Gemmatirosa kalamazoonensis: one gene and its partner. The main gene of each other region encodes a partner of the protein of the gene in region 2 in a complex. Links are inferred from orthologs where the notes say so. Each region holds a gene or a part of one and is shown on either strand. Other genes may lie near its edges. The genes, in order: J421_RS22350 and rny.

Region 1 (14,643 bases), 1.2 Mb from region 2 along the record:
GCTCGCGCCCGCGGCGCTCCTCGGCGCGGTGCTCGGTGCGTTAGGCGGGCGGATGGGGCGGCGAGTGCTGTGGGGGCTCGCCGGCGGCGCCGTGGCGCTCGTGCTGCTCGTCACGGCGACGCCGATGATGGCGCCGCTCGCGCGCGGGCTCGTGCGGCGCGACCTCGCGGCGAACGCGCCGCTGCCGCCGGACGTCGACGCGGTGGTCGTGCTGTCGGGCGGGCAGCTCGGGAACGGTCTCGTGATCAAGCAGGGTCTCGACCGGCTGCTCGACGGCCTGCGCCTCGCCGGCGCGGCGGGGAAGCCGGTCGTCGTCACGGTGATCCATCCGCGCGGCCGCCCCGACGCGTCGAGCCTTCCCGACCAGCGCGCGCTCGCCACGCTCGCCGGCGTCGCGACGCTGTTCTCCGTGGACAGCGTGCACTCGACGCACGACGAGGCGTTAGGCGTCGCGCGGCTCGTCGCCCGCCAGCGGTGGCGCCGCGTCGCGCTCGTGACGTCGCCGCTCCACTCGCGCCGTGCGTGCGCGACGTTCGAGCATGCGGGCGTGCGCGTCGTCTGCACGCCCGCGCAGCCGCGCGACATGGTGCTCGACGGACCGGATGCGCTGCCCGGCGGCGAGGAGCGCGCGCACGCGTTCGGCGACTGGCTCTACGAGCGCATCGGCGCGTGGACGTACCGGGCGCGGGGGTGGATCTAGCGAGCGTGGAGCGTGGAGCGACATCGGCGCTCCACGCTCCACGCTCCACGCTCACCGTCAGGCGGCCGCCGCGACGGCGCGCGGCGCCGCGAGCGTGCGGCCGGCGGCGGCGACGAACGGGGCGAGACGCGCCATGAGCGACGCGAACGCGTCGGGCGGAAGCGACTGATCCCCGTCGGAGAGCGCGCACGCCGGGTCGGGGTGCACCTCGACGATCAGACCGTCGGCGCCCGCGGCGATCGCGGCGAACGACAGCGGCGCGACGAGATCCTGCGTGCCGCCGGCGTGGCTCGGGTCGACGATCACGGGGAGGTGCGTCTCGCGCTTCAGCACCGGGATCGCGGACACGTCCAGCGTGTTGCGCGTCGCGCGCTCGTAGGTGCGGATGCCGCGCTCGCACAGCACGACGTCGCGGTTGCCGTTCGCCATCACGTACTCGGCGGCCATCAGCAGCTCCTCGACCGTCGCCGACAGGCCGCGCTTCAGCAGCACGGGACGCTTCACGCGTCCGAGCTCGGCGAGCAGCGCGAAGTTCTGCATGTTGCGCGCGCCGACCTGCATCATGTCCGCGTGCTCGGCGATCATGTCGATGTGCCGCACGTCGAGCACCTCGGTGACGACCGGGAGGCCCACCTCGGCGCGCACGTCGGCGAGGATCTCCAGTCCCTCGCGGCCGAGCCCCTGGAAGCTGTACGGCGAGGTGCGCGGCTTGAACGCGCCCCCGCGCAGCGCCACGGCGCCCGACGCGCGCACGATGCGCGCGGTGTCGCGCGTCATCGCCGCGTTCTCCACCGAGCACGGGCCGGCGATCACCGACACGGCCTGGTCGCCGAAGCTCGCCACGACGTCGGCGCCGAGCTGGCCGCCGACGCGCACCACCGTCCGGTCCACCGAGAACTCGCGCGACGCGAGCTTGTACGGCTTCAGCACCGGCGTGACCGATTCGACGCCAGGAAGCGACCGCAGGGGCACCTCCTCGAGCAGGCGCTCGTCGCCGATGCAGCCGATGATCGTGCGAACCTCGCCACGCGAGAGATGCGTGCGCAGTCCCGCGGCCTCCACGCGCTCGCGGATGTGGTCGAGCTCGGAGTCGGTGATGTTTGGGCGAGTCACGATGATCATGGTTGGGACACCGGGGAGGGGAGCGGCGGGGACACCGGGTGAAAAAAAACCGGCCCGCGGCGGGAGCCGCGGGCCGGTGCGTCGTCGTTCGCTTCGCTGTGCGATTCTGCTCGCCTAGTCGCGCGTACGCTTCCGCTCACGGCCCGCGGGGCGGGTCGTAAACCAATAGCGGAAGCCGTAAAAGCGGCGGCGAAGCGTCATGGAGCCACGGTAGCACCGGCCGGGACGACCTGTCAACCCTGGGCCTCCCCGCGCACGGCCCGCGCGAGCAGCTCGTGCAGTGCCGCCGCGCTCGAGAGGCGTTGCGTCGGGTCGCGCGCGAGCGCCCGCGCGATCGCGTCGGAGAGCGGCGCCGGAACCGACGGAAGGATCTCGATCGGCGCGGTGGCGTCGCCGGTGAGGATGCGGCCGATGAGCGCCGCCGGCGTCCCCGCGTCGTACGGCAGCCGGCCCGTGACGGCTTCGTACAGCACCACGCCGACCGACCAGACGTCCGCGCGCGCGTCGACGTGCTCGTCGAGCAGCTGCTCGGGGGCCATGTAGGCGGGGGTGCCGACGACGAGCCCCGTCTGCGTGAGCCCGGACACACGCTCGGCCAGGCGCGCGACGCCGAAGTCGAGCACCTTCAGCGCGCCGTCGGGCTGCACGACGAGATTCGGCGGCTTCACGTCGCGGTGGATGATGCCCTGGCCGTGCGCGGCGGCGAGTGCGCCGCACAGCTGCTTGCCCAACGCGACGACGACGGGCGCCGGGAGCGGGCCGAGTCGGCGCAGCAGCTCCTGCAACGACAGCCCGGGCACGTACTCCATCGTCACGAAGTACGCCCCGTCGGCCTCGCCGAGGTCGTGGATGCGCACCACGCCGGCGTGCGTGATGCGGCGCGCGAGGCGGATCTCCTCCTTCAGCCGGGCGAGCGCGAGCTCGCCACCGACGACGGCCTCCTGTCGCAGCGTCTTGATCGCGACCGTCTCGCCGAGCTCCGAGTCCGACGCGCGGTACACGACGCCGTTTCCGCCGACGCCGAGCACCTTGTCGATGACGTAGCGGCGGGCGAGCACGGTGCCCGGCGCCAGGATGCCGTCGACGGCGCCGCCGCCGCTGCCTAACGTCTCCGGATGCGGCACGGCGCGCGCGCGCTCCACCACCTCGGCGAGCGCGTGTCGATCCTGCACCTGATCGAGCACCGAGCGCACGGCGTCGGCGAGCTCCGCGACCTCGCCGGTGGACCCGACGCCGACGGCGGAGGCCGAGAGGTCGCCCGCGGCCACGCGGCGTGCGGCGTCGCGCAGCGCGAGGATGGGTCGCGTGATCTGCCGCGCCACGAGATACGCGACGCCGAACGTCAGCAGCAGCCCCGCGAGTCCGGCGAGCAGCACGCGGCGTCGCAGCGCGAGGAACGGCGCGAGCTCACGATCGCGCGAGCGCAGCGTGATGACGCCTCCCTCGACGCTGCCGCCGGCCGAGCGCAGCGGCGTCTCCTGCCCGACGAACGTCGTGCCGCCGAGGTGCAGCGCGAGGCCCGAGACCGAGTCGTGCGCGGCGCGGCGCTCCGACACGCGCTGCAGCACGGCGGTGCGCTGCGCGTCCGGGAGCGACGATGCCGAGACGCGGGGACGTCCGGCGCCGTCGAGGTGGTAGATCAGCACCTCGCCATCGGTCGCGTCGTGCAGCTCGCGCACGACGGCGCTGTCGAGCGCGCGCGCCGCGACGAGCACGCCGACGATGCGCCGCGCGCTGTCCGGTCCGACGCTCACCGGCACCGCGACGCCCTCGATGGCGACCGAGTCGCCGGCGACGCCCGCGCCGGTCGTGCTCTGTCCGTCGAGCGCACCGCCGACGAGCGCCGTCGCGCCCAACGACACACGCGGCGCGCTCGGCTCGTCGCTCTTCGCGAGCCGCACGCCGTCGGCGTCGGTGAACTGCACCCACGTCGCGCCCGTGCGACGTGCCGCCTCGCTCGCCTGGTCGAGCAGGTCGGCGCTCGCGCTGTCGTTCAGCAGCAGGGAGCCGATGTGCGAGTCCTGGGCGAACACCTCGGCCGCGCTGGCGAGCGCCCGCGCGCGGCCGTCGAGCAGCGACTCCACGTGGTTGTTCGCGTCGTGCAGCCCGCGCGCGATCGCGGCGTCCGCGGTGCGGCGCGCGAACACCTCGAGCGTGCCGACGACGGTGGCGACGAGCAGGCACACCACCGCGGCCGCCGCGGCGAAGATGCGCCAGACGAGCGCCGACCGTGCGCGCGGGCGCGGCGCGTCGGGCGGCCGCGGCTCGCGTGGCGCGCGCCCGCCGGGCGCCGGCGGGACGTAGCCGGTCGAAGGAGAGGCCGCGCGCGCGGGAAGCGTCTCCGTCACCGCGTCAGTACCGGTCGCGCGTCTCGGGCGGATAGTCCTGCCCGTACTTGTTCTTGTGGGGCACGAAGCGCCAGCCGCGCGCGTCGAGCTGCACGTCGGTCGCGAGGTGGCCCGCGGCGACGGCGATCTCGCGCGTCGCCTCGCCGCCGCGGTCGTGCCACGCGTGGAGCCGGTAGCGCCCGGCCGGCACGTCCGCGATCTGGTAGGCGCCATCGGCCCCGGCCTGCGCGAACCACCGGCTCGGCACGGCGATGAGGTAGGCGACCATGCGGGCGTGGATGTTACAGAACACCGGGTACACGCCCGCCGCGTCCACATTGGCCGAGCGGCTCTGGCCGCGGCCGTAGAGGCCGAGGTCGAAGCGGCCCGGTCCCGCGTCGGAGAACACGTTGTGGCGGAACGGGTCGTAGTTCGCGAACCGCACCTGGCTGCCCGGCGGCACGACGCGCACGGCGGGCCGGAATCGGCGCGCCTCCATGACGATCTCCGTCGCCGTCGGCGCGGCGGCCCGCGGCGCGTCGAGCGGCTCGAGCCACAGGACGGCGTTCTCGAGGTCGTCCGTGCGCGCGCCGGCGCGCTCCAGCACCGTCACGCGCCCGGCGACGGTGGCCTGGGCGAGCACGGGGAGCGGTGTCGTCGCGAGGGCGAGCCCGAGGATCGCCGGCGCGACTCGGAGGAAGCCGTGCGGAGTGGGCATGGGTGTGCGGTTGCCGCGTCCATATTGCGCGGTCGCCCCCTGCTGCGCGACTCCGACCATGGTCGGATGTGGCCCCGTCGCTGGTCGGGGTGGCGCGTCTCACGCGGAGTTCGCAGGGACTGCAACCGTTTGTGAGACGTCGTTCAGCGCACGCGGCCGAGGCGCGACACGGTGACCGTCTCCGCGGCCGAGCCGCGCCGGACGACGAGGCGCGCGTTCGCGGCGCCCCAGCCCAGGCCGTCCGCGGCGTAGGCGAGGGAGTCGCGGGTGGCCGCGAGGCGGACCCCGTACAGCGCCCCGACGTCGCGCACGAGCGCCGTCTCGGCGGCGACACGGACGACGAGCCGGGCGCGGGCGGTGTCCACCGCGAGCGCGGCGCGCGTCGCGCGGAGGACGGCGAGGTGGCGCGTGGTGAGCAGCGCCGCGCGGAGCTCGCGGGCCCCGCCGCGGGCAGCGAGGCGATCGGCGAGGCGCGCCGCGCCGGCGACGGCGAGGGCGGCGACGATCCCGACCAGACCGAGCACCATGACCAGCTCGGGGAGGGTCGCGCCGCGGGGTGGCGGGGCGGGGGCGTGGCGTTGCATGCGACCACGGTGCCGCGTAGCCTCCGCGCGACCGCACCCGCGCGACGCGACAGGCGTCGCACGAACGCATTCCCGCACCATTCGCAGCACCAGCGGCGCGCCGAGGCGATGCGTAACGCTGGCAGCACTTCCGGTCGGACCCCCTCGTCGAGGACCTCATGCGCCGCCTCAGTCGTCTCGTCGCCGTCGCCACGCTCGTCGCTCCGCTCGCGCCCGCCGCGGCGCAACGCGGGAGCCAGGCGATCGACACCGCGTACACCCGGCAGATCCGCGAGCTCACGCCGGTGGACGCGCGCTACCAGTTCACCACGGAGCTGGTGGACTACCTGCCCGCATCGTCCACGGTGCCGACACCGCTGCAGGTGCTCGGCTACGTGCCGGGGACCGTCGGCAAGCTGTCGCACGTGGCCGACATCAACCGGTACTTCCGGGCGCTCGCCGCCGCGTCGCCGAAGCGCACGAAGCTGTTCTCGTTAGGCATGAGCGAGGAGGGGCGCGAGGAGGTGCTGCTCGCGGTGGCCGACGAGGCGACGATCGCGCGGCTCGACGACTACAAGCGCATGGCGGCGCGCCTCGCGGATCCGCGCGGGCTGTCGGCCGAGGAGAAGGCGCGGCTGGTGCGCGAGGCGAAGCCGATCTACTGGGTGCTCGGCAGCATCCACTCGCCGGAGACGGGCAGCCCCGAGATGCTGATGGAGCTCGCCTACCGCCTCGCGGTGGACGAGGGCGAGTCCGCGCGGTCGATCCGCGCCAACGTCGTCACGCTGCTCACGCCCGTGCAGGAGGTGGACGGGCGCGATCGGATGGTGGACGTGTTCAACGAGTCGAAGGCGCTCAAGCTCGGGCCCAACGGGATCAACCTCGTGTACTGGGGCAAGTACACGGCGCACGACAACAACCGCGACGGCATGGTGGCGTCGCAGCGCATCACGCAGAACTACCTGCAGGGCTTCCTCGACTGGCGCCCGACGATCGCGCACGACCTGCACGAGTCGGTGCCGTTCCTCTACATCAGCACCGGCACGGGCCCGTACAACGACGAGATCGACCCGATCACGATCGACGAGTGGCACACGCTCGCGTACAACGAGATGACCGAGCTCACGCGCCGCGGCCTGCCGGGCGTGTGGACGCACGGCTTCTACGACGGGTGGGGCGCGAACTACATGATGTCGATCGTGCAGTTCCACAACTCGTTAGGCAGGTTCTACGAGACGTACACGTCGAGCGGCGCGGGCTGCCAGAACGTGAACCTCCCCGCCGCGCAGCTCACGAAGGAGTGGTACCGGCCGAGCCCCGCGGTGAACGGCGTGCGGTGGTGCATCCGCAACAACGTGAACTACCAGCAGTCGGGCGTGCTCGTCGCGCTGAAGTACGTCGGCGACCACCGGCAGACGTTCCTCGAGAACTTCGCGGCGAAGGGCGAGCGGATGCTGAAGCGCGGCCAGACCACGGCGCCGTACGCGTTCGTGATCCCGCGCGCGCAGCGCCACTCGGCGCAGGCGGCGGAGCTCGTGAACCTCATGCGCCGCATGGCGACCGAGATCCACGTCGCGACGAGCGACTTCACCGTCCGCACCGGGCCGAAGCCGCTCGAGGATCGCGGGCCGGACCCCGTCGGAACGTCCGGGGCTCGGGACTCGGGACTCGGGGCTCGGGCGGCGACCGATTCGACGACGCCGCGTGGCAGCGAGACGATGGACTCCTCGAACGTCAGGCCGCGCCCGACGACGAGTCCCGAGTCCCGAGTCCAGAGTCCCGGTGCGCGCATGATTCAGGTGCACGCAGGAGACTGGGTGGTTCGCATGGACCAGCCCTACACGCAGTACCCGCGCACCATCCTCGCCATCCAGCGCTACAAGCCGGACGACCCCGCGCCGTACGACGACACGGGGTGGACGCTCGACGAGCTGCAGCACGTGACGACGTACGCGATCGCCGACTCGAGCGTGCTCACGAAGCCGATGGAGCCGCTGCGCGCCGACGCCGTGGTCACCGGCACGTCGACGGGCAGCGGACCCGTGCTGCTCGTGAAGCACCTCGGCGACTGGCGCTCGGCGGTGCTGCCGTGGAAGGCGGGTGGTCCGGTGCGCGTGGCCGACAGCGCGTTCACCGCGAACGGCGTGTCGTATCCGGCGGGCACGTACGTGCTCGACGCGGCGAAGGCGCGCGACGCGGCGAAGGCGTTAGGCCTCGACGGCGTCGAGGTGGCCGCGGCGCCGAGCGTGTCGATGAAGACGGTGCAGATCCCGCGCGTGGCGCTCGTGCACACGTGGCAGGAGACGCAGAACGAAGGGTGGGTACGCTTCGCGTTCGACAAGATGGGCGTGCCGTACACGTACATCGCCGACCAGAAGCTGAAGAACCCGGGCGCGCTCGACCGGTTCGACGTCGTCGTGTTCCCGCACGCGGGGCAGGGCGGCATGTCGATCGTCAACGGCCGCCCGATGGTCGGTCCGGCGATCCCGTGGAAGGCGACGAAGGAGACGCCGCACCTCGGCAAGTGGGACGAGACCGACGACATGCGTCCGGGCATGGGCCTCGACGGCGCGGCGGCGCTGCGCCGCTTCGTGGAGCGCGGCGGGCTGCTGCTCGTCGAGGGCGCGACGGCGCGGCTGCCGATCGAGCTCGGGTTCACGCCGCAGGTCACGGAGACGCAGACGCGGACGTTAGGCGCCCGCGGCACCGTGGTGCGCGCGCAGAGCGTGACGACGGCGAGCCCGGTGCTCTACGGCTACGACGACCGCAAGTCGTTCCCGGTGTACTTCAACCAGACGCCGGTGCTGCAGGTCGGCGATGCGGCCGGCGGGCGCGGCGGCGATGCGAGCGCGAACGAGGGCGTCGACACGTCGATCGTGAACCAGCGCCGCCGCATGACGCCGCGCGTCATCCTGCGCTTCCACGAGCGTGCCGACTCGCTCGGCATCTCGGGGATGATGAACAATCCCGCGGAGCTCGCCGGCCGCCCCGCCGTGGTCGACGCGCCGCTCGGCAACGGGCACGTGCTGTCGTTCGCCATCCGGCCCCTGTGGCGCCAGGAGACGCAGGGCACGTTCGCGCTCGCCCTGAACGCGATCGCGCACTGGAACCACCTGACGACCCCGCCGCCGGCGGACTCGACGCGCCGCGCGGTCACGAACGAGCAATGACATAGGGCAGGAGGGCAGGAGGGCAGGCGAGCGTCGGACTCTCCTGCCCTCCTGCCCTCCTGCCCTCCTGCCCTCTTGCCCTCCTGCCCTCTTGCCCTCCTGCCCTTGTACTTTTCGGATATGAGAATCGCTCTATCTACCGGCGGCGGCGACGCGCCCGGGCTGAATGCGGTGATCCGGACGGCGGTGCTGTCGGCGCTGCACCGCGGGTGGGACGTGCTCGGCATCAAGCGCGGCTTCGCGGGGCTGCTCGGCGAGGACGAGGTCATCCCGATGACCCGCGAGACCGTGCGCGGCATCGGCCACCTCGGCGGCACCATCCTCCGCACGACGAATCGCGGCAGCCCGTTCCACTATCCCGTGCTGCAGCCCGACGGGACCTACCAGTACATCGACCGCTCCGACGAGCTGATCGAGAACGCCCGCAACCTCGGCATCGACGCGATCATCTCGATCGGCGGCGACGGGTCGCTGCGCATCGCGCAGCAGCTCGTCGCGCGCGGCATGAAGGTCGTCTGCGTGCCGAAGACGATCGACAACGACGTGCCGTGCACCGTGAACACGTTCGGGTTCGACACCGCCGTGAGCACCGCGATCGACGCCATCGACAAGCTGCACACGACGGCGGAGTCGCATGACCGCGTCATGGTGCTCGAGGTCATGGGGCGCGAGGCGGGGTTCATCGCGCTGTACGCCGGCGTCGCGGCGAGCGCGGACGTCGTGCTCATTCCCGAGATCTCGTTCGACATCGAGAAGGTCTGCGAGAAGATCCGGGCGCGCGATCGCGGCGGCCGGCTGTTCTCCATCGTCGTCGTGGCGGAGGGCGCCGCCGCGGTCGGCGGGGCGGAGTCGATCATCGGCGAGTCGCTGCCGGGGCAGGCGCGGCGGCTCGGCGGCCTCTGCGAGCCGCTGGCGAAGGAGATCCAGCGGCGCACCGGCAAGGAGACCCGGTCGCTCATCCTCGGCCACCTGCAGCGCGGTGGGCAGCCGACCGGCTACGACCGGCTGCTGTCGGCGCGTTTCGGCGGGGCCGCGGTGCGTGCGGTGGAGGAGCAGAAGTGGGGGCACATGCTGGCCCTCCAGTCGCCGCACATCGTGACGGTGCCGATCGAGGACGTGCTGCGGTCGGAGAAGCGCGTCGACCCCGACGGCGACGTCGTGCGGACCGCCCGCGAGTCGGGGATCAGCTTCGGCGACTGAAGGCGAGGCCCCTGGATGCGATACGGGCCCGGCAGCGATCGCTGCCGGGCCCGTATCGTTGGGGGGTATTGCACCGACCGGCGGCGAACCGCGCGGTGGAGACGCGACCCTGCCGAGGAGCCTCGTCGTGGGAGGGACGATCGAGTCGCGGCGGGGTAACAACGGCTCGACGGCGGCGTTGACCGAGGACGCGGCAGCCGCAACCTTGGGTACGGCGGCGGCGGGGCGGCGTGACTGGCCGCCCGCTCGTCCGTCCTGCGGTCGGGACGGCGACGTCACCGGTCGCGGACACTCCAGCCGTCCCGGCCGCCCGCGCCTCCGCAGAACACGTTGTCTTTCAAGCATTTGCAAGGATGAGCCGAGTGCCGGTCGGTGGCACCGGGCGTGCTTTCTCGGAGGGTGCGTCGACGTCTGCCGACGCCCTTCCGTAGTCGAGAGGTCTCGATGATCCGTTCCCTCCTGCTGTTCATGGCCGCGCTCGCGCTGGAGCCGACGTTCTCGTCGGCCACCGCGCAGGTGCGTCTGCCAAAGCAGCCGCCGTATAGGCAGCTCGGTCCCGCGAAGTCGGAGCCGGACAGCCAGTCGATCCCGGCCGCGTACCGACCGCCGCCGGGGATGTGCCGCATCTGGCTCGAGAACGTGCCCCCGTCGCAGCAGCCGGCGTCGACCGACTGCGTGACCGCGGTGCGAAACCGGCCGAACAACGCCCGCGTCATCTTCGGCGACGACTACGTCGAGAAGGGGAGCCGCGGCAAGGACAAGGGCCGCGACAAGAAGCCCGAATCGCACGTGGACGCCGGCGACATGCACCTGGCCGAGCCGATGGACGCGCTGGTGGCCCCGCGGGGCGGGCTGGCGCTCGCCCTTGCGCCGCGGGTGCACGGCCCGCAGGCCGGAGACGCGCTGGACCTCTCCGGCGCGACCGATCCCGCTCTCGACGCCCGGCCGCTCGACGCGCCGGGCGTCGTCGTGTCCGACCAGCCGCCGGCACGGCGTCGCACCGAGCGGCCGACGACCCGCCGGGCGACGCCGCGCGACACGATGGCGCGCCGCGACACGCTCGACGAGCGCGAGCGCGCGTGGCGCGAGCCCGATCTGCGCGGCCGCCGCGACTCGTCGCTCTCCGAGCAGCGCCGCGCGCTGCGCGATCGGCTCCGCGGGCGCGACTCGCGGGACGCGCGCGACGGACGGGACGCGCGTGACGACCGCGACGACGACTGGGACGACGCGCGCGATCGCCGCGGCGCCGACCGTCGCGACGCGCGCGGTGCCGATGCGGGGTACGGCGCCGGCTATGGTCCCGGCTACGGCGCGGGTTACGGCGCGGGCTACGGGCCGGGCTACTATCCGCCCTATCCGCCCCCGGCGCGGTCGAACGGCGTGTGCCTCGACCGGGACCGCGACGGCTGGTGCGACGACGTGCGGACGGGCAGCGGCAGCGGCTACTGCCTGGACCGCGACGGCGACGGCCGGTGCGACGACTACTCGGACCTGGCCGCCGCGCCGTACTCGTCGTCGATGCCGCCGATGCGCGCCGCGATGGACGTGCAGCGCGGCGCCGGCTCGCAGCTCGCGCTCCGCTGGCTCGGCACCGCGGAGGTGATGGTGCGCACGACGGACCTCAAGCGCACCGGGACGCCGTATCGCGCGATGTGGCTCGACGCGAACACGGGCCGGCTGCTGCAGGTCTGGACGGACCGCGACGGTGACGGCATCGCGGACCGCGTGGAGATCTACCGCAACGGGCGGGTCGCGAAGATCCTCGGGCGGTGAGTGAGCGCAGAGCGTAGAGCGTAGAGCGTGGAGCGCAGACCGGACGTCTCTCTGCGCTCCACGCTCCACGCTCCACGCTCCACGCTCCACGCTCCACGCTCCACGCTCCACGCTCCACGCTCCACGCTCCACGCTCCACGCTCTGCGCTCTATGCTCTGCGCTCTGCGCTAGAACTCGTGGCGCGGCGGGTGCATTCTCCGCGCACCATGCGCCAGCCAACCGACCGCTACCTCCCGCCCGACCACGAGGCGTTCGTCGCCGCCGAGCCGCCGACCGGGCGCGTGATCGTGATCGCGCCGACGCGCGCGGCGTGCGAGACGATCGAGATCGCGGTCGGGCTGCACCTCGAGACGTACCTCGAGCGCACGCACGGCGCGCGGGTGCGCGAGCTCGCACGGTCGGGCAAGGGGTTCGGGATCGTCGCCGGCACGGGCACGGGCAAGACGCTCGCGATCCGGCCGATCGCCGAGGAGATCGTGGGGCTGCCGCTGCGCGTCGGCGTCGTGAACCGCGAGCGCGAGGCGACGCCGGAGACGCCGACGTGGAACGTCGTCGTCGTCACCACCGGCATCGCGCGCCGCTGGTTCCAGGACGGCGACATCCTGCCGAGCGACACGCTCGTCGTCGACGAGATCCACCAGACGTCGGCGGAGCTGGAGCTGTGCCTCGCGTTAGGCAAGCGCGTCGGATGCCGCTTCATCTGGCTCTCCGCGACGGTCGATCCGAGCTTCTACCGCGCGTACCTCGACTCCGCCGACGTTCTCGAGGTCTACTCGTACGACCCGAAGAAGGCGGCGAAGGTGCAGGTGATCCGCAAGGCGCCGATCGAGTTCCTCGACGACCGCTTCCTGCAGGGCGTGGTGAAGCAGAAGCGCGGCGTGGGTTTGTTCCTGCCGACGCGCGCCGGCGTGGAGGAGGCCGCGGCGAGCGTGCAGGAGCGCTACCCGCGCGTGAACGCCGCGTATTATCACGGCGGGGAGCCGATCCGCGTCATCAGGCCGTTCCTCGAGGGCGAGGAGCCGAAGCCGTTCTTCCTCGCCATGACCGCGGCCGGCCAGAGCGCGCTGAACGTGCGCGGGCTCGACACGGTGGTGATCGACGACACGCGCTTCACGAACGTCGTCGAGCGCGGACGCAACGTGCTCACGCGGCTGCACCTCGGCGCGAACGAGATCCTGCAGATGGGCGGGCGCGTGCACGGACGCGTGGAAGGGGGACGCGTCTACATCCTCAGCGACCGCGACATCGACTTCTACGCGCTGCGGCCGACCGAGCCGGAGTTCCAGCTCGCGGGGGACTCGGAGCGCGTGGCGCTCACCTGCGCGGACCTCGGCGTGCGCGCCGACGAGCTGGATCTACCGGTGAAGCTGGATCGCGTGGCGTACCGTCGCGCGTTCACGCACCTGCAGCGACGCGGCGTGATCGACGAGAACGGCCGCCTCACGCCGTACGGCAAGTCGGTCGAGGCGCTGCCGGTGGAGCGCGCGTGGGCGGAGCTGCTCGTGAACGGCGACGACGACCTCGTGCCGTTCCTCGCCGTGATGAGCGCGGTGGAGTCGCTGCATCGCATGACGCGCGAGGAGCGCGACCTGGACGGCGTGCTCGTGCCGGGGAGCGATCACCTCACGGCGTACAACCTGTACGCCGAGGCGTGGCGCGAGGCGGGGTACATGGGCGAGGTGTACGGCCTGCCGCGGCACCTGTTCGACGCCGAGCGCATCACGCACTGGGCGGAGCGGCGCGGCGTGCTGGTGAAGGCGGTGGAGGATGCCGCGCTGGCGATGGCGAGCGTGTATCGCTCGTTAGGCGTGCCGCTGCCCGACCACATGCCGTGGGCCGGTGAGCGCGTGCATCGTCGCTTCGCCGACCTGCTCGCGCGCTTCATGCCCTTCGACCTCGTGATCGACGAGGAGACGGCGTGGGGCGAGGAAGCGCGCGTGTCGAAGACGAGCGTGTGCGGCAGCTGGGGCCCGATCGCGGGGACGCTGCGATACTTCGCCGACCGTTTCGGGGTGCCGCGCGCGTCGATCGAGGGGACGCAGATCCCGATCGATCTCGTGCGCAAGTACGCGACGCGCGGCGAGGCGGAGCTGACGTACGAGCCGCGGCGCAAGCACAACCCGCTCGTGCTGCAGCGACGCGTGGAGTACTACGGCTTCGAGCTGGAGCACGAGCTGGAGGACGTGGAGGCGTTCCCGCCGGAGCTCGCGGCGCAGGCGCGGCGCGTGCTCGCCGAGGCGCTCGCCCGCGGCGAGGCGCGGCACGTCGCGGTGAAGCGCAACCGCGACGCGATCGAGGCGGTGCGCGAGGTGTGGCGACGCTCGGGCGGCCGCACGCCGCGGCTCGGGATGCGCGAGCTGGCGGACCTGTACGAGGCGCAGCTCTCGGGCGTGGGCTCGCTGCACGACTTCCGCGCGGCGCCGCTGCGGCTGGACCTCGACGCGATGGTGCCGGAGGAGGAGCGCACGCGCCTGCTCGCGCTCCCCGACTACGTGGAGATCCGCGGCAAGCCGGTGGAGATCCACTACGACGTGGAGGAAGTCGGGACTCGGGACTCGGGACTCGGGACTCGGGAGCCCGCAGCTCCGAGTCCCGAGTCCCGAGTCCCGAGTCCCGAGTCTCCCGAGTCTCCCGAGTCCCGACTGATCGGCGTGGCGCGGCTGCGGCTCCCCGAGAAGCTCGCGCGCACGATCGTGGAGGCGGAGATCCCCGCGCTCGATCGCCCGGTGCGCTTCGTCGTCACGCGCGGGCAGCGCGGCGCGGTGCGCGCGGACACGCTCGACGAGCTGCAGGAGATCCTCGACCGGCCGTGGTCACCGGACGAAGACTACGACGAGCGGCCGCGCCGCGAGCGCGAGCGGTCGGAGCGTCACGTCGTCGGCCGCCACGGGCCACGGGAAGGCGCGCGTCACGGCCCGCGCGGCGGGCCGCCGGGCGGGAACCGCAAGTTCCAGCGACGCCGTCGTCGTTAGGCGCTTCGCCGCTAGAGGATTCGGGACAGCGCCGTGGCGCCGCGCTCGAGGACGCGGTCGAACCACGGCCGCCGCCGGAACAGGTCGAGCGTGATCT
Region 2 (14,740 bases):
GACCGCGGTCATCGATCCCGCGCTCGCCGAGTTCCAGCAGCGGCAGGCGGCGGCGAAGGGCGCCGGCGAGCGCGTCGACCTCTCGCTCCCGGCGCGCGAGGCGTGGCGCGGCGCGCGACATCCCGTCACCCAGGTCGTCGACGAGATCGTCGGCATCTTCCGCGAGCTCGGGTTCACCGTCGCGGCGGGGCCGGAGGCGGAGACGCCGTGGTACAACTTCGGGTCGCTCAACTTCCCGGCCGACCATCCGGCCATGGAGCTGCACGACACGCTCTACCTCGGCCAGGACGCGCTGCTGCGCACGCACACGTCGCCGGTGCAGACGCGCACGCTGCAGCGCTTCGAGCCCCCGGTGCGCGTGCTCATTCCCGGCAACGTGTACCGGCGCGACTTCTTCGATCCGTCGCACGCGCCGGCGTTCATGCAGATCGAGGGGCTCGCCGTCGACGAGGGGATCTCGTTCGTCGACCTCAAGTCGACGCTCTCCGAGTTCGCACGCCGCTTCTTCGGCAGCGCGGTGACGCGCTTCCGCCCGAGCTTCTTTCCGTTCACCGAGCCGTCGGCGGAGATGGACGTGCAGTGTCTGCTGTGCGGCGGCAGCGGCTGCGCGGGCTGCAAGGGTACCGGCTGGATGGAGATCCTCGGCTCGGGCATGGTGCACCCCGCGGTGCTCGAGGCGGCCGGCGTCGACAGCGAGCGCTACACCGGCTGGGCGTTCGGCATGGGGCCCGGACGCATCGCCATGCTGCGCTTCGGGCTTCCCGACATTCGACTGCTGTACGATTCCGACGTCCGCTTCCTGGAGCAGTTCGCCTGATGAACGTCTCGTACGACTGGGTTCGCGCCTTCGTCCCGCACACGCTCACGCCGAAGCAGCTCGGCGAGCTGCTGAGCGCACACGTGGCCACGCTCGACGGCCTCGAGTCGCTGCGCTCGGATCTCGCCCCGTTCGTCGTCGGTCAGGTGGTGCACAGCGAGCGGATCCCGGAGACGCGACTGTCGTTCAATCGGGTGGACGACGGCAGCGGTCAGCTGCTGGAGGTCGTGTGCGGCGCGCCTAACGTGGCGGTCGGTGCGAAGTACCCGCTCGCGCGCGTCGGCACGGTGATCCCGGGCAAGGGCGGCATCACGATCGAGCGGCGGAAGATCCGCGGCTTCACGTCGGCCGGCATGCTGTGCTCCGCGATGGAGCTCGGGCTCGGCGAGGACCACGAGGGCATCCTCGAGCTGGCGACCGAGGCGGCGCCCGGGACGCCGCTCGTCGACGTGCTGCCCACGGGCGACACGCGCCTCGACCTCGACGTGCTGCCTAACAGGCCGGACCTGCTGTCGCAGCGAGGCGTCGCGCGCGAGGTCGCGGCGCTCACCGGCGTCGCGATCGTCGACCCGCCGGAGCTCGGGCGCCACGCCGACGTAGCGAGCGCCGCGCGCGACCCGAAGGAGGCGTCGGCCGCTGGCGTCACGGTGCGCATCGATGACACCGAGGGGTGCCCGCGTTACTGCGCGGCGGTGATTCGCGGCGTGCGCGTCGGCCCGAGCCCGGAGTGGCTCGTCCAGCGCCTCGCGGCCGTCGGCGCGCGCTCGATCAACAACGTGGTCGACGCGACGAACTACTGCCTCCACGGCCTCGGCCAGCCGATGCACGCGTTCGACCTCGCGAAGCTCGGCGACCGCGTCGTCGTGCGGCGCGCGCGCGCCGGCGAGAAGCTCGTCACGCTCGACGGCGTCGAGCGGGCGCTGTCGCCGGACGTGCTCGCGATCGCCGGCGCCGAGCGCGCGGAGGCGATCGCCGGCGTCATCGGCGGGCAGGGCTCCGAGGTCTCCGAGGGCACGACCGACGTGCTGCTGGAGGTCGCGTACTTCGATCCGCGGCGCGTGCGCCGCGGACGCATGCTCGCGAACGTCTCGACCGACGCGAGCTATCGCTTCGAGCGCGGCGTCGACCGCGCCGCGACGCTGGAGCTGCTCGCGGCGGGCGCCGGGCTGATCGTGTCGCTCGCCGGCGGGGCGGTGGAGGGAGTCATCGACGTCGGGCGCGCACCCGGTGCGCTGCCGGCGGTGCCGCTGCGTGCCGCGCGCCTCGCGCGCGTGCTCGGCGCCCCGGTCGCCGACGCCGACGTGGAGCGGTTGCTGCGCGCGATCGGCTTCGACGTCGCGCGCAGCGGAGAGGGCGCGTGGACGGTGTCGCCGCCCACGTGGCGACAGGACGTGGAGCGCGAGGCGGATCTGATCGAGGAGGTCGCGCGCCTCGTCGGCTTCGACGCGCTGCCGACCGAGATCCGGCCGTTCCGTCCGGGGCGCGTGCCCGACGATCCGATGTTCCTGCTCGCCGACCGCGTGCGCGCGGAGCTCGTCGGCGCGGGTCTGCTCGAGGCGCGTCCGCTGCCGTTCGTGGCGGGCGACGACGCCCACGTGCGCGTGCAGAACCCGCTCGCCGAGGACGAGCCGCACCTGCGGCGCGAGGTGCTCGAGACGCTCGCGCGGCGTGCCGAGCACAATCTCGCGCGCATGCACGGCGACGTGCGGCTGTTCGAGATCGGCCATGTCTTCCGCCCGCACGGCGAGCGGCCCGACGAAAGCGTGCACCCGTCCCTCCCCGACGAGCGGATGCACGTCGGGGTCCTGATCATGGGCGCGCGGCGGCCGGTGCACTTCTCCGAGCCGCACCCGCCGGCGTTCGACGAGTGGGACGCGAAGGCGATCGCGGAGCGCGTCGCCGCGGCGGGCCATCCGGGACACCGTGTGGACCTCGTGCCGGTCGGCGAGGACGACGTGCTGTGGCGCATCGACGTCGACGGCGAGTCGCGCGGCACGGTGCGGCGCGTGCGCCTCGACCTGCCGCCCTGGGCGGCGCAGCCGTTCGGTGTGGAGCTCGAATTGATGCGCGTGCAGTCGGCCGTCGTGGCCGAGCCGGGATCGAACGCCTGGGGCTCGGTGCCGCCGATCGCGCGCGTGTCGCACGTCCAGTATCGCGAGCTGCCGACGACGCCCGCGGTGGTGTTCGACCTCGCGCTGCTGGTACCGGACGCGACGCCGGCGAGCCGCGTGGAGGAGGTCATCCGCGTCGCGGTCGGCGAGCTGCTCGAGCAGCTCGTGCTGTTCGACGTGTTCCGGGGCGGGGACGTCCCGGCGGGGACCCGAAGCCTCGCGTGGCGGCTGACGCTGCGCGACCCGCAGCGCACGCTGCGCGACAAGGAAGTCGAGGGGCGGCGCACGAAGCTGCTCCGCGCACTCGAGGGGGAGCTCGGTGTCCGGCAACGCGCGTCCTGAGATGGCCTTCTCGGAGCTGGAACGCCTCGTCCGCAGCCTGGGCGAGGAGCTGGCGTTCTTCCGTCGGCGGGCGCTCGAGGCCGAGCGACGGTGGCGGGACGCGATGGAGCACACCGGCCACGGCGACACCGCGCCGACGCGCGAGTCGCTGGCCTCGCGGCTGGCCGAGCTGGAGCGGGAGAACGGCGAGCTGCGCGCCCGCCTCGACGATGCGGCCGAGCGGACCAGGCAGATGGCCGAGCGACTGCGGTTCCTGCGGCAGCAGGAGGGAGGAGCGGGTGAGCGCTGACGGTGAAGCCGGCGCGGCCGGCGGCGAGCGGCGCAACTCGGTGCGCGTCTCGATCCTCGGGGACGACTACATGATCCGAACCGAGGCGAGCGCCGCGCACACTCGCGAGGTCGCGGCGCACGTGGACGGCATCATCCGGCGGGTGCTCGCCACGGGTTCGGTGGTGGAGACGCACAAGGCGGCGATCCTGGCGGCGCTGCAGATCACGGACGAGCTGTTCCGGGCGCGCGCTGACGCCGAGCGGATGACGCAGTCGATGCAGGAGCTGAGCGCCGAGGTGAAGCGCTGGCTGCCGCCAGTGAAGCGGACCGACGCGGTCTAGGACCGGCGGCCTCGGCCGGCCGCCGTTGCGCGCCGACACACTGCGCGGTAGCTTTGCCGGCGGTGCTCGCTGTCCCGTAGGTGCAAGCGCGGATTGCAGTTAGGCGCTCCGACCGGGAATCGCGCGTGGCCAGCACCGAGCCCCGCGGTCCTTGTCGGATCCGTCCGTCGGGAGCCCGTCCTTCCTCGGTCCGCGCGCTGCGTGCGTCGCGGTGGAGCATAGATCCGACATGAGTTCACAACTGATCCCGGCTCTGCTGGGACTTCTCGCTTGTGTCGTCGTCGGGGTGGCGGCGTTTGCGGTGGGCCGGGGCTCCGGGGTGAAGGTGGGTCGGACGGAGGAGCTCGAGCGGCAGCGCGCCGCGAAGGCCTCCGCCGAGGAGTCCGCCCAGCGCATCCGGTCCGAGGCCGAGCGCGACGCCGAGGGACTCCGCAAGAGCGCCGTCGTCAGCGGCAAGGAAGAGCTGCTCCGCCTGCGCGAGACGCAGGAAGGGGAGGTGCGCCGCCGCCGCGAGGAGGTCGAGCGCGAGGAGCGCCGCCTGCAGGAGCGCGAGACGCAGCTCGATCGCAAGAGCGAGACGCTCGATCAGCGCGACCGCGAGCTCGGCCGTCGGGCGAGCGAGCTCGGTCGACGCGAGAAGACCGTCGAGGAGCGCCAGGGCGAGGTCGATCGCCTCGAGGGCGAGGCGACGCGACGGCTCGAGGAGCTCGCGGGGCTCTCCGCGCAGGAGGCGAAGAACGAGCTGATGCGCCGCATCGAGGAGGCCGCGCAGGCCGACGCGGCGAGCCGCATCCGCGAGATCCGGGAGTCGGCGCGCCGCAACGCCGAGCGCGAGGCGAAGAAGATCGTCGCGCTCGCCGTGCAGCGCATCGCCGCCGAGCACACGGCCGAGACGACGGTGTCCGCCGTGTCGCTGCCGAACGACGAGATGAAGGGCCGCATCATCGGCCGCGAGGGGCGCAACATCCGCGCGTTCGAGCTCGCGACGGGTGTCGACGTCATCATCGACGACACGCCGGACACCGTCGTCGTGTCGTGCTTCGACCCGGTGCGCCGCGAGGTGGCGCGGCTCGCGCTGGAGAAGCTCGTCGCCGACGGGCGCATCCATCCCGGGCGCATCGAGGAGGTCGTCAACAAGGCGAAGAAGGAAGTCGACCAGAACATCCTCGAGGTCGGCGAGCAGGCGGCGTACGAGACCGGCGTCAACGGACTGCACCCGGAGCTGATCCGCCTCATCGGGCGCATGAAGTGGCGCACGAGCTACGGGCAGAACATCCTGCAGCACTCGAAGGAGGTCGCGTGGCTCGCCGGCATCATGGCCGCGGAGCTCGGCCTCGACGTGCCGATGGCGAAGCGCGGCGCGCTGCTGCACGACGTCGGCAAGGTGCTCACGCACGAGCACGAGGGCACGCACGTGCAGCTCGGCGTAGAGGTGGCGACGAAGTACGGCGAGCACCCGCTCGTCGTGAACGCGATCGCCGCGCACCACGACGACGTGCCGCACGAGAGCGAGATCTCCGTGCTCGTGCAGGCGGCCGACGCGATCAGCGGCTCGCGGCCCGGCGCGCGGCGCGAGGCGTTCGAGACGTACGTGAAGCGCCTCGAGGGGCTGGAGCGGATCGCATCGAGCTATCGCGGTGTAGATCGCGTCTTCGCGATCCAGGCCGGTCGCGAGGTGCGCGTCGTCGTCACGCCCGAGGAGGTGGACGACGTGCGCATGACGGCGCTGAGCGAGGAGATCGCCCGCCGCATCGAGGCCGAGCTGCAGTATCCGGGGCAGATCAAGGTCGTGGTGATCCGAGAGACGCGGGCGGTGGACTTTGCACGCTGAGATGGCGATGGAGGCGCGCCTGCTCGACGGCGCGGCGCTCGCGCGGCGCGTGCGCGAGCGGGTCGCCGGCGAGGTAGCCGAGCTGAAGGCGCGCGGCGTCACGCCCGGCCTCTCGGTCGTGCTCGTCGGCGACGATCCGGCGAGCGCGGTCTACGTGCACCACAAGACGAAGGACTGCCAGGAAGTCGGCATGCGCGGCGAGCAGATCCGCATGCCCGCCTCGACGTCGCAGGATGAGCTGCTCGCGGTGGTCGACCGGCTGAACGGAGATCCCGCGGTGCACGGCATCCTCGTGCAGATGCCGGTGCCGAAGCAGATCGATCCAGCCGCGGTCATCGCGCGCATCGCGCCCGAGAAGGACGTCGACGGCTTCCATCCGGTGAACGTCGGCAAGACGTACATCGGCGAGGACAGCGGCTTCGCGCCGTGCACACCTGCCGGCGTGATGGTGATGCTGCGCGAGGCGGGCGTGGATCTGCGCGGCGCCGAGGTGGTCATCATCGGGCGCAGCAACATCGTCGGCAAGCCGATGGCGGCGCTGCTCGTGCAGCCCGGCGTGGATGCCACCGTGACGGTGTGCCACAGCCGCACGCGCGACCTCGCCGCGCACACGCGCCGCGCCGACGTGATCGTCGCGGCGATCGGCCGCGCGCGGTTCGTGACGGGCGACATGGTGAAGCCCGGCGCCGTCGTGATCGACGTCGGCATGAACCGCATCGACGACCCCACGACGAAGAGCGGCACGCGTCTCGTCGGCGACGTCGACTTCGAGGCCGTGCGCCAGGTCGCGTCGGCGATCACGCCGGTACCCGGCGGCGTGGGCCCGATGACGCGCGCGATGCTGCTCGAGAACACGGTGCGCGCGGCGCGCCGGGCGGCCGGCGCGTGAGCCCGCGCAAGCCAGCGCCGGCGCCGGACACGCTCGACCTGTTCGCGGTGGACCCGGTGCTCGAGCCGCCGCGTCGCGCCGGGTCGACCAGCCGTCGCGCGACCGCGGCTCGGCAGATCGAGCCCACGACGCCGGTCGAGGCGATGGCGCCGGTCGATCCGTACGCCCGCGTCGACGCGGACCCGTACGACGGGGTGATCCCCGGCGCGTCGCCCGCATCGGCCGTCGCGGTGTCGACGCTGACGCTCACCGCGAAGGAGGTGCTCGAGGGCGCGTTCATGCCGCTCTGGGTGCGCGGCGAGGTCAGCGACTTCAAGGCGCACCGCAACGGGCACTGGTACTTCTGCCTGCGCGACGAGACCGCGCAGATCCGCTGTGTGATCTGGGGACGCGACGCGCGCCGTCTGCCGGCTCCGCCCGACGACGGCATGCAGGTCGTGGCGTTAGGCCAGCCGAGCGTCTACGCGGCGCGTGGCGATCTGCAGTTCGTCGTGCGCACGCTCGACGCCCAGGGCGATGGCCTGTGGCGCAAGGCGCTCGATCGCACGCGCGCGCGCCTCGAGGCGGACGGCCTGCTCGATCCGGCGCGCAAGCGCGCGCTCCCGCGCCTGCCGCGCCGCGTCGCGGTGATCACGAGCCCCGACGGCGCGGCGCTGCACGACATCGTCGCCGTCGTTCGGCGCCGCTGCCCGAGCGTGGAGGTCGTCCTCGTGCCCGCGAAGGTGCAGGGTGAGGGCGCCGCCGAGGAGCTGTGCGACGCCGTGGAGCGTGTCGCGCGGTGGGGCGGTGCGGACGTCGTCATCATCGGACGTGGCGGCGGCGCGCGCGAGGATCTCTGGGCGTTCAACGACGAGGACCTCGCGCGCGCGATCGCGGCGTGTCCGGTGCCGGTGATCTCCGCCGTGGGCCACGAGGTGGACGTCACGATCTGCGATCTCGTCGCCGACGTGCGCGCCGCCACGCCGTCGGTCGCCGCGGAGACCGCGGTGCCGGTGCGGAGCCATCTCGCCGCGGAGTTCGTCGCGCTGCGCGACGCGCTCTCCGCCGCGGCGCAGCGCGCGGCATCCGACGCGCGAGAGCGGCTGCAACGGGTGCGCGCGGAGCTGGTGCAGGTGAGCGAGCGCGCGACCGAGCGTCGTCGCGCTCGCATCGAGACCGCGGCGGGCCGGCTGCACGCCCTCAGCCCGCTCGCGACGCTCGCGCGCGGCTACGCCGTCGCGCGCGCGAGCGACGGGCGCACGCTGAGCCGGGTGAGCGACCTCTCCGCGGCCGGCGAGTTCGAGCTGCGCGTCTCCGACGGCGCGGTGCGCGCCACGACGCTGCCGAGGGACTCGTGACGTTCGAGGAGAACCTCGAGCGACTCGAGGAGATCGTCGACGAGCTGGGAGGCGACGCGCTGGAGCTCGATCGCGCGCTGCGGTTGTTCGAGGAGGGGATCGAGCGGCTCCGCGAGGCGAGCGGCGAGCTGGCGCGGGTGGAGCAGCAGGTGAAGCTCCTCGTCGAGCGCTCCGACGGCACGTTCGAGCTCCCCCCGCTGGAGCGCTGAGTGGCGCGCGCCGCGACCGCGTCGCGCTCCGACACGACGGCGGAGCACCTCGCCGCCTGGCGCCGCCGAGTGGACGACGCGCTCGCGGCGTGCTGCGCGCGCTACCTCGACGGCGTGGAGCCGACGACGGCCGACGCGATCCGTTACAGCCTGCTCGGCGAGGGCAAGCGCCTCCGGCCGATCCTCGCGCTCGCGGCGTACGAGGCGGCCGGCGGCGACGGCGACGCGAGCGCGCTCGCCGCGGCGGTGGAGGTGGTGCACGCGTACTCGCTCGTGCACGACGACCTGCCGTGCATGGACGACGACGACGTCCGTCGCGGTCGGCCGACGGTGCACCGCGTGTACGGCGTACGCGCGGCAACCGCGGCGGGGCTGGCGATGGTGCCGCTCGCCGCCCGCGCCGCCAGCGACGCCGCGACGGCGCTCGGGATCGCGCGAGCGGCCGTGGGTGAGATCGTCCGCGCGCTCATGCGCGCGTCCGGCGCCGGCGGGATGATCGGTGGGCAGCTCCTCGACCTCGAGGCCGAGGGGCGCGCACTGTCGCTCCTGGAGCTGGAGCGCATCCACGCGGCGAAGACCGGCGCGCTCATCACCGCCGCCGTGATCGTGGGAGGCATCGCCGCGGGCGCGTCGCGGGCGGTGCTGGACGCGCTGGAGGGCTACGGCCAGCGCGTGGGCCTCGCGTTCCAGATCGTCGACGACGTGCTGGACGTGACGGCGACGACGGACGAGCTGGGAAAGACCGCCGGCCGCGACGTGGCGCTCGGCAAGAGCACGTATCCCGCGCTGCTCGGCGTGCACGGCGCGCGGGCGAGGGCCGAGGCGCTCGTCGACGAGGCGTGCAAGGCGCTGGCCGGCGAAGGGCTGCTGACCGTGACGCTCGAGCACCTCGCCCGGTTCAGCATCAGCCGGCGATCGTGACCCGCGGCGGGCGCTGCTGTCGTCGCGCCGGCTCCTGTAGATTCCAGCCATGTCCCTACTCGATCGGATCGACTCTCCGGCGGACCTCCGGCGCCTGACGCGGGAGGAGCTCCGCGCGCTCCCGGCGGAGATGCGTGAGCGCCTCATCGCGGTGTGCTCCCAGACGGGAGGCCACATCGGCGCCGGGCTCGGTGTCGTGGAGCTGACGATCGCCCTCCACGCCGCGTTCGACACGCCGCGCGATCAGCTCGTGTGGGACGTCGGCCACCAGGGGTACCCGCACAAGCTGCTCACCGGCCGCAACACGCGCATGGAGACGCTGCGGCAGGAGAGCGGCATCTCCGGCTTCCTGAAGCGGTCCGAGAGCGAGTACGACACGTTCGGCGCAGGTCACGCCGCGACGTCGATCTCCGCGGCGCTCGGCATCGCGGCGGCGCGTGACCTGAACGGCGAGTCGTTCAAGGTCGCCGCGATCATCGGCGACGGCGCGCTGTCCTGCGGCCTCGCGTACGAGGGGCTGAACAACGCGGGCCACTCGGAGCGCGACGTCGTCGTCGTGCTGAACGACAACGAGATGTCGATCGCGCCTAACGTGGGCGCGATGCACAAGTACCTCACGTCGATCCAGCGCAACCCCCTGTACAACCGCGTGCGCCGGAAGCTCGGCGAGATCGCCGACAACGCCGGCGTCGCGGGCACGCTGCTGCGCCGGTGGGAGGAGAGCGCGAAGGCGTTCTTCACGCCGGGCGTGCTGTTCGAGGAGCTCGGCTTCCGCTACTTCGGCCCGATCGACGGCCACGACGTCGACCTGCTCGTCGACACGTTCACGGCGGTGCGCGAGATGACCGGTCCGCGCCTCGTGCACGTCGTCACGCAGAAGGGAAAGGGCTTCCCGGCCGGCGAGCACGGCGAGAAGTGGCACGCGCTGCCGGCGGGCCACGATCCGGCGACGGGCAAGCAGATCGCGGTGTCGTCGGCCGGCCCGACGTACACGAAGGTGTTCGGCCGCGGCCTCACGGAGCTCGGCGCGATCGACCCGCGCGTCGTCGCGATCACGGCGGCGATGCCGAGCGGCACGGGCACCGAGGAGTTCGCGAAGGCGCACCCGCAGCGCTTCTTCGACGTCGGCATAGCGGAGGGGCACGCGGTGACCTTCGCGGCGGGGCTCGCGACGCGCGGCGTCAGGCCGGTCGTCGCGATCTACTCCACGTTCCTGCAGCGCGCGTACGACAACGTGATCCACGACGTCGCGATCCAGAAGCTGCCGGTGGTGCTCGCGATGGACCGCGCGGGGCTCGTCGGCGAGGACGGCGAGACGCACATGGGACTGTACGACATCGCGTACATGCTCGCCGTTCCCGGCATGACGGTGACGGCGCCGTGCGACGGCCGTGAGCTGCTGGCGCTGCTGCGCTCCGCCACGCTGCACGACGGCCCGTTCTGCGTGCGCTACCCGCGCGCCACCGTGCCCGACGCGGTGCCGCCGACGGCGCAAATCGATGCGACGCCGTACGGCACGTGGGACGTGCTGCGCCGCGGCAAGGAGGTCGCCGTGCTCGCGGTGGGCACCATGGTGCAGCCCGCCCTCGCCGCGGCCGACACGCTCGCGTCCGAGGGGCTCGACGTCACCGTCGTGAACTGCCGCTTCCTGAAGCCGTACGACGAGGTCACGCTCGCGGCGCTGCTCGCCGAGCACCGTCAGCTCCTCGTCGTCGAGGAAGGCACGGTCGTGAACGGCTTCGGCGCGTACATGGCGAACGTCGTCGCGCAGCTCGAGCCGACGGTGCGCGTGGTCGCGCACGGAGTGCCCGACCGCATCATCGTCGCGGCGCCGCGCGCGCGCCAGCTGGCACGCTGCGGGCTCGATGCGGCGGGGATCGCGGAGCGCGTGCGCGCGCTGCACGAGAGCGAAGCGGTCGCCGGCTGACGGGTGAGCGCGCGTGACCCCGGTGGGTGAAGAGCGGAAGGCCGCGCTGCGCCTGGGCGTCGTGGGGCATCGCGGCTACGCGGACCTCCCGGCGATCATGCGCACGCTGCTCGACCTGTCGCCGCAGCTCGGCTTCGAGCTCGCGTTCGAGCCGGAGCTCGCCGACTTCGCGCCCGACGCGGTCGCGCGCCTAACGGACGACACGCCGCTCGACGCGCTGCTCACGCTCGGCGGTGACGGGACGCTGTTGCGCGGCGCGCGTCTCGTCGGCGAGCGGCAGGTGCCGATCCTCGGCGTGAACCTGGGGCGGCTCGGCTTCCTCACAAGCTGCGGGCCGAATGAGCTCGACGACGCGCTGCGCCGACTCGCCGCCGGCGACTACTACGCCGAGCCGCGCATGGCGCTGCACGCGAGCGCGGTGGATCCCGGTGGCACGGAGCGGCTGCACTGGCGGTCGCTGAACGACGTCGTGCTGCACAAGGGCGGCTTCGCGCGCGTCGTGCGTTTCGACGTGTGGATCGACGGGGAGCCGATCGGCGCCTACGGTGCGGACGGCGTCGTCATCTCCACGCCGACGGGGTCGACGGCGTACTCGCTCTCGGCGGGCGGTCCCGTCGTCGTGCCGACGGTCGAGTCCATCGTCGTCACGCCGGTCTCGCCGCACACCCTCGCCATCCGTCCCCTCGTGCTCCCCGCGTCGGCGGAGGTGCGCGTGCGCGGACGCGACGGGCCGGAGGAGCTGCTCGTGACGGTCGACGGCCAGGTGGGAACGAACTTCGCCTCGGCCGAGTCGCTCGTCGTGCGCCGCGCGCAGCGTCCGGTGCTCGTCGTCCGCTTTCCCGGGACGACGTTCTTCGCGCGCCTGCGCCACAAGCTGGGCTGGGGCGGACTCGCCGACCGCGACGAAGTCGCCTGACGCGCCCTCGACGGCGACTGCGTCCGCGCGGAGCCCCACCGCGTCGACGGGGTATTGCCATGGATTCCCGCGAACGTACTCTCGCTGCATGCTGACCGAGCTCCGGATCAAGAACTTCGCCATCATCGAGTCGCTCACGCTGCCGCTGGCGCGTGGGTTCAACGTGCTGTCCGGCGAGACCGGTGCGGGCAAGTCGATCATCGTCGGCGCGCTCGGCCTGCTGCTCGGCGAGCGCGCGAGCGCGGACCTGATCCGCACCGGCACCGACCGGGCATCGGTCGAGGGTGTGTTCGACACCACGGACCGGCCGGATCTCGCGCGGCTGCTCGACGAGCGTGGCGTGGAGGTCGAGGAGCAGACGGTCGTGCTGAAGCGCGAGATCGCCGCCGGCGGACGCGCGCGCGCGTGGATCAACGGCACCACCGTCACGGCGGGCGTGCTCGCCGAGGTCGGGCGGCTGCTCGTGAACCTGCACGGCCAGCACGAGGCGCAGACGCTGCTCGACGGCGACTCGCAGCGGCGTATCCTCGACGCGTTCGGCGGCGCCACCGCGCAGGCGGAGCGCGTGCGCACCGCCGCCGACACGCTGCACACGCTGCGCGACGAGATGCGCACGCTCGCCCGCCGACGCGCCGAGGCGGAGCGGCGCGCCGACTACCTGCGCCACGTCGTGCAGGAGATCGAGGGCGCCCGCCTAACGATCGGCGAGGACGACCGGCTCGAGGAGGAGGCACGGCGGCTGGAGCACGCCGAGGAGCTGCGGTCGCTCGCCGGCGGTGCGCACGAGCTGCTCGAGGGCAGCGAGGACGCGGTGCTCGCCGCGCTCGCGCAGCTCCACAAGGCGCTCGGCTCGCTGCAGCGCATCGACCCGTCGTTAGGCCGCCTGCAGGAGCTGTACGACGGCGCGTTCTACTCGCTCGAGGAGCTGTCGCGCGAGCTCGAGGAGTACGAGGGACGCGTGGAGCTCGATCCCGATCGGCTCGAGGAAGTGCAGCGCCGCCGCGACCTGCTGTTCCGGCTGTGCAAGAAGTACGGCCCCGGGCTGGGTGAGGTGATCGAGACCGGCCGGACGGCGCGCGAGGAGCTCGACCTCGTCGACTCCGCGGGCTTCGACCTCAAGTCGCTGGAGCAGCGCGAGGCCGCCGCGCGCGAGGAGCTCGTCGCCGAGGCGGCAACGCTCTCGGAGATGCGGCGCGCCGCCGCGGAGCGGCTGTCGGCCGCGGTGGAGGCGGTGCTGCCGGACCTCGGCATGGCGGACGGCCGTCTACGCGTGGAGCTGCCGCCGCGCGGCGAGCCGGCGGCGACCGGCGCCGAGGACGTGGAGTTCCGCGTCGCGCTGAACCTCGGGCACGACGCGCGGCCGCTCGCGCGCGTCGCGTCGGGCGGCGAGCTGTCGCGCGTGATGCTCGCGCTGAAGACGATCCTCGCGCGGCTCGACGGCGTGCCGACGCTCGTCTTCGACGAGGTGGACGCGGGGATCGGCGGCCGCGTCGGGCTCATGGTCGGCGAGACCATGCGGCGCGTCGCGCAGCACCATCAGGTGTTCGCGATCTCGCACCTGCCGCAGCTCGCCGCACGCGCGCATCACCACATCCTCGTCGCGAAGGGCGCGAAGGGCGGCGTCACGACGGCCGACGTCCGCGTGCTCGCCGGCGACGAGCGGGTCGTCGAGGTGGCGCGCATGCTCGGCGGCGATCCGGAGAGCCAGGTGAGCCGCGCCCACGCCCGCGAGCTGCTCGACACTGCCGCGGTGGACACGGCGAAGCTGCAGAAGCCCGCAGCGCCAGAGCCGTCGCTCGCCGCTGCCGCGCCGCGGCGACGCCGCTAGCGCCTAACGGCGGGGCGCGCGGGCCGGCGCCGGCCGCCGCGGGCTGGTGCCGAAGATCTGAGCGTACACGCGGATCACGAGCTGATCGTAGCGCGTGCGCGGCACGACGCCGCCGCTGCCGCCGAACGTGGAGGTATGCAGGTAGCTCACCTCCGCCGGCAGCCAGGAATGACCGCGGGCGAACGCGCCGAGCGTGGAGTACGTGATCCCGAAGCCGGCGAGCTGCGCGCGCGCGCCCGTGCCGACGCCGAGCAGCGACGCGTCGACGAGCTCGTCGGCGCCGGTCGCGTCGGTCGTGCTCAGCGTGCCCACGTACTTGTCGTCGCTGCGCGAGCGCAGCGCGTACTGTGCGGCGAGCGAGAACGCGTCGTTGGGCGCCCACCGCGGCGTGATCTCCACCGACACCGTGCGACCGCTCGTGCGCTGCGCGGTCAGTGCGCGCTCGCCGGGCGCGAACAGCTCACCAGGGAACAGCGGCACGCGCACCTCGACGTCGTGCGCGAGCGGCGACTCCACGCGCGCCACGGCGCTGACCCACGCGCGACGGCCGATCGACACGTCGGTGGCGGAGCGGAAGAGCAGGGCGGGTCCGCTGCCCGTCGGCACGAAGAAGACGAACGACGGGAACGCCTCGCTCCCCGTCGCGAGGCGGTACCCGGCGCCGATCGTGCTGCGCACGCGGACGCCAGAGCGCACCGGGTCGCGCGGCCCGCCGAACGTGTCGAGCCACATCACGTGCGCGGCGAGCTCCACGTCGCCGGTGCCCTGCACGGTGACGCCCTTCACCGAGTCGGACGCGACGCCGAAGCGGTCCTCGGTGAGGACCCGCTGGAGCCCCGCGGCGGCGATGCGCGCCGTCGCCGCGGCGGGGAGCGCGGGCGTGGCGAGGTCGTTGACGTCGAACGCGGCGAACGCGGTGCCTAACGATCGGATGCGGGCCTCGACCGCGCGCTGCGGCGCCGTGCCCTGGATCGGCACGAACGGCCCGCCCGGCTGCGCGG

The links.
Region 1: rny (region 2) and J421_RS22350 share a complex: the UniProt entries of both Bacillus subtilis proteins name them as parts of the possible RNA degradosome complex. The link is inferred for Gemmatirosa kalamazoonensis from one-to-one orthologs.

Annotation. Positions count from the first base shown.
Region 1 is NZ_CP007128.1:5,143,559-5,158,201, reverse strand. The notes cover bases 7,982-10,760. They hold J421_RS22350 (6-phosphofructokinase), read left to right. Parts: upstream 7,982-8,720; coding sequence 8,721-9,800; downstream 9,801-10,760. Other genes in these bases: J421_RS22345 (hypothetical protein), read left to right, coding at 10,245-10,760; J421_RS22355 (M14 family zinc carboxypeptidase), read left to right, coding at 7,982-8,600. Also shown: J421_RS22380 (YdcF family protein), read left to right, coding at 1-700; aroF (3-deoxy-7-phosphoheptulonate synthase), read right to left, coding at 758-1,822; J421_RS22370 (serine/threonine-protein kinase), read right to left, coding at 2,056-4,170; J421_RS22365 (hypothetical protein), read right to left, coding at 4,175-4,867; J421_RS22360 (hypothetical protein), read right to left, coding at 5,011-5,451; more of J421_RS22355, read left to right, coding at 5,610-7,981; more of J421_RS22345, read left to right, coding at 10,761-11,573; J421_RS22340 (DEAD/DEAH box helicase), read left to right, coding at 11,781-14,546; J421_RS22335 (phospholipase D-like domain-containing protein), read right to left, coding at 14,558-14,643. UniProt on the Bacillus subtilis protein: Catalyzes the phosphorylation of D-fructose 6-phosphate to fructose 1,6-bisphosphate by ATP, the first committing step of glycolysis.
Region 2 is NZ_CP007128.1:3,967,526-3,982,265, reverse strand. Bases 3,536-6,411 are described here. They hold rny (ribonuclease Y), read left to right. Parts: upstream 3,536-4,110; coding sequence 4,111-5,712; downstream 5,713-6,411. Other genes in these bases: folD (bifunctional methylenetetrahydrofolate dehydrogenase/methenyltetrahydrofolate cyclohydrolase FolD), read left to right, coding at 5,720-6,411; J421_RS17330 (cell division protein ZapA), read left to right, coding at 3,549-3,881; J421_RS17335 (hypothetical protein), read left to right, coding at 3,536-3,559. Outside these bases: pheS (phenylalanine--tRNA ligase subunit alpha), read left to right, coding at 1-817; pheT (phenylalanine--tRNA ligase subunit beta), read left to right, coding at 817-3,270; more of J421_RS17335, read left to right, coding at 3,272-3,535; more of folD, read left to right, coding at 6,412-6,601; xseA (exodeoxyribonuclease VII large subunit), read left to right, coding at 6,598-7,938; xseB (exodeoxyribonuclease VII small subunit), read left to right, coding at 7,935-8,147; J421_RS17305 (polyprenyl synthetase family protein), read left to right, coding at 8,148-9,068; dxs (1-deoxy-D-xylulose-5-phosphate synthase), read left to right, coding at 9,118-10,995; J421_RS17295 (NAD(+)/NADH kinase), read left to right, coding at 11,018-11,911; DNA repair protein RecN, read left to right, coding at 12,000-13,739; J421_RS17285 (hypothetical protein), read right to left, coding at 13,743-14,740. UniProt on the Bacillus subtilis protein: Endoribonuclease that initiates mRNA decay. Initiates the decay of all SAM-dependent riboswitches, such as yitJ riboswitch. Involved in processing of the gapA operon mRNA, it cleaves between cggR and gapA.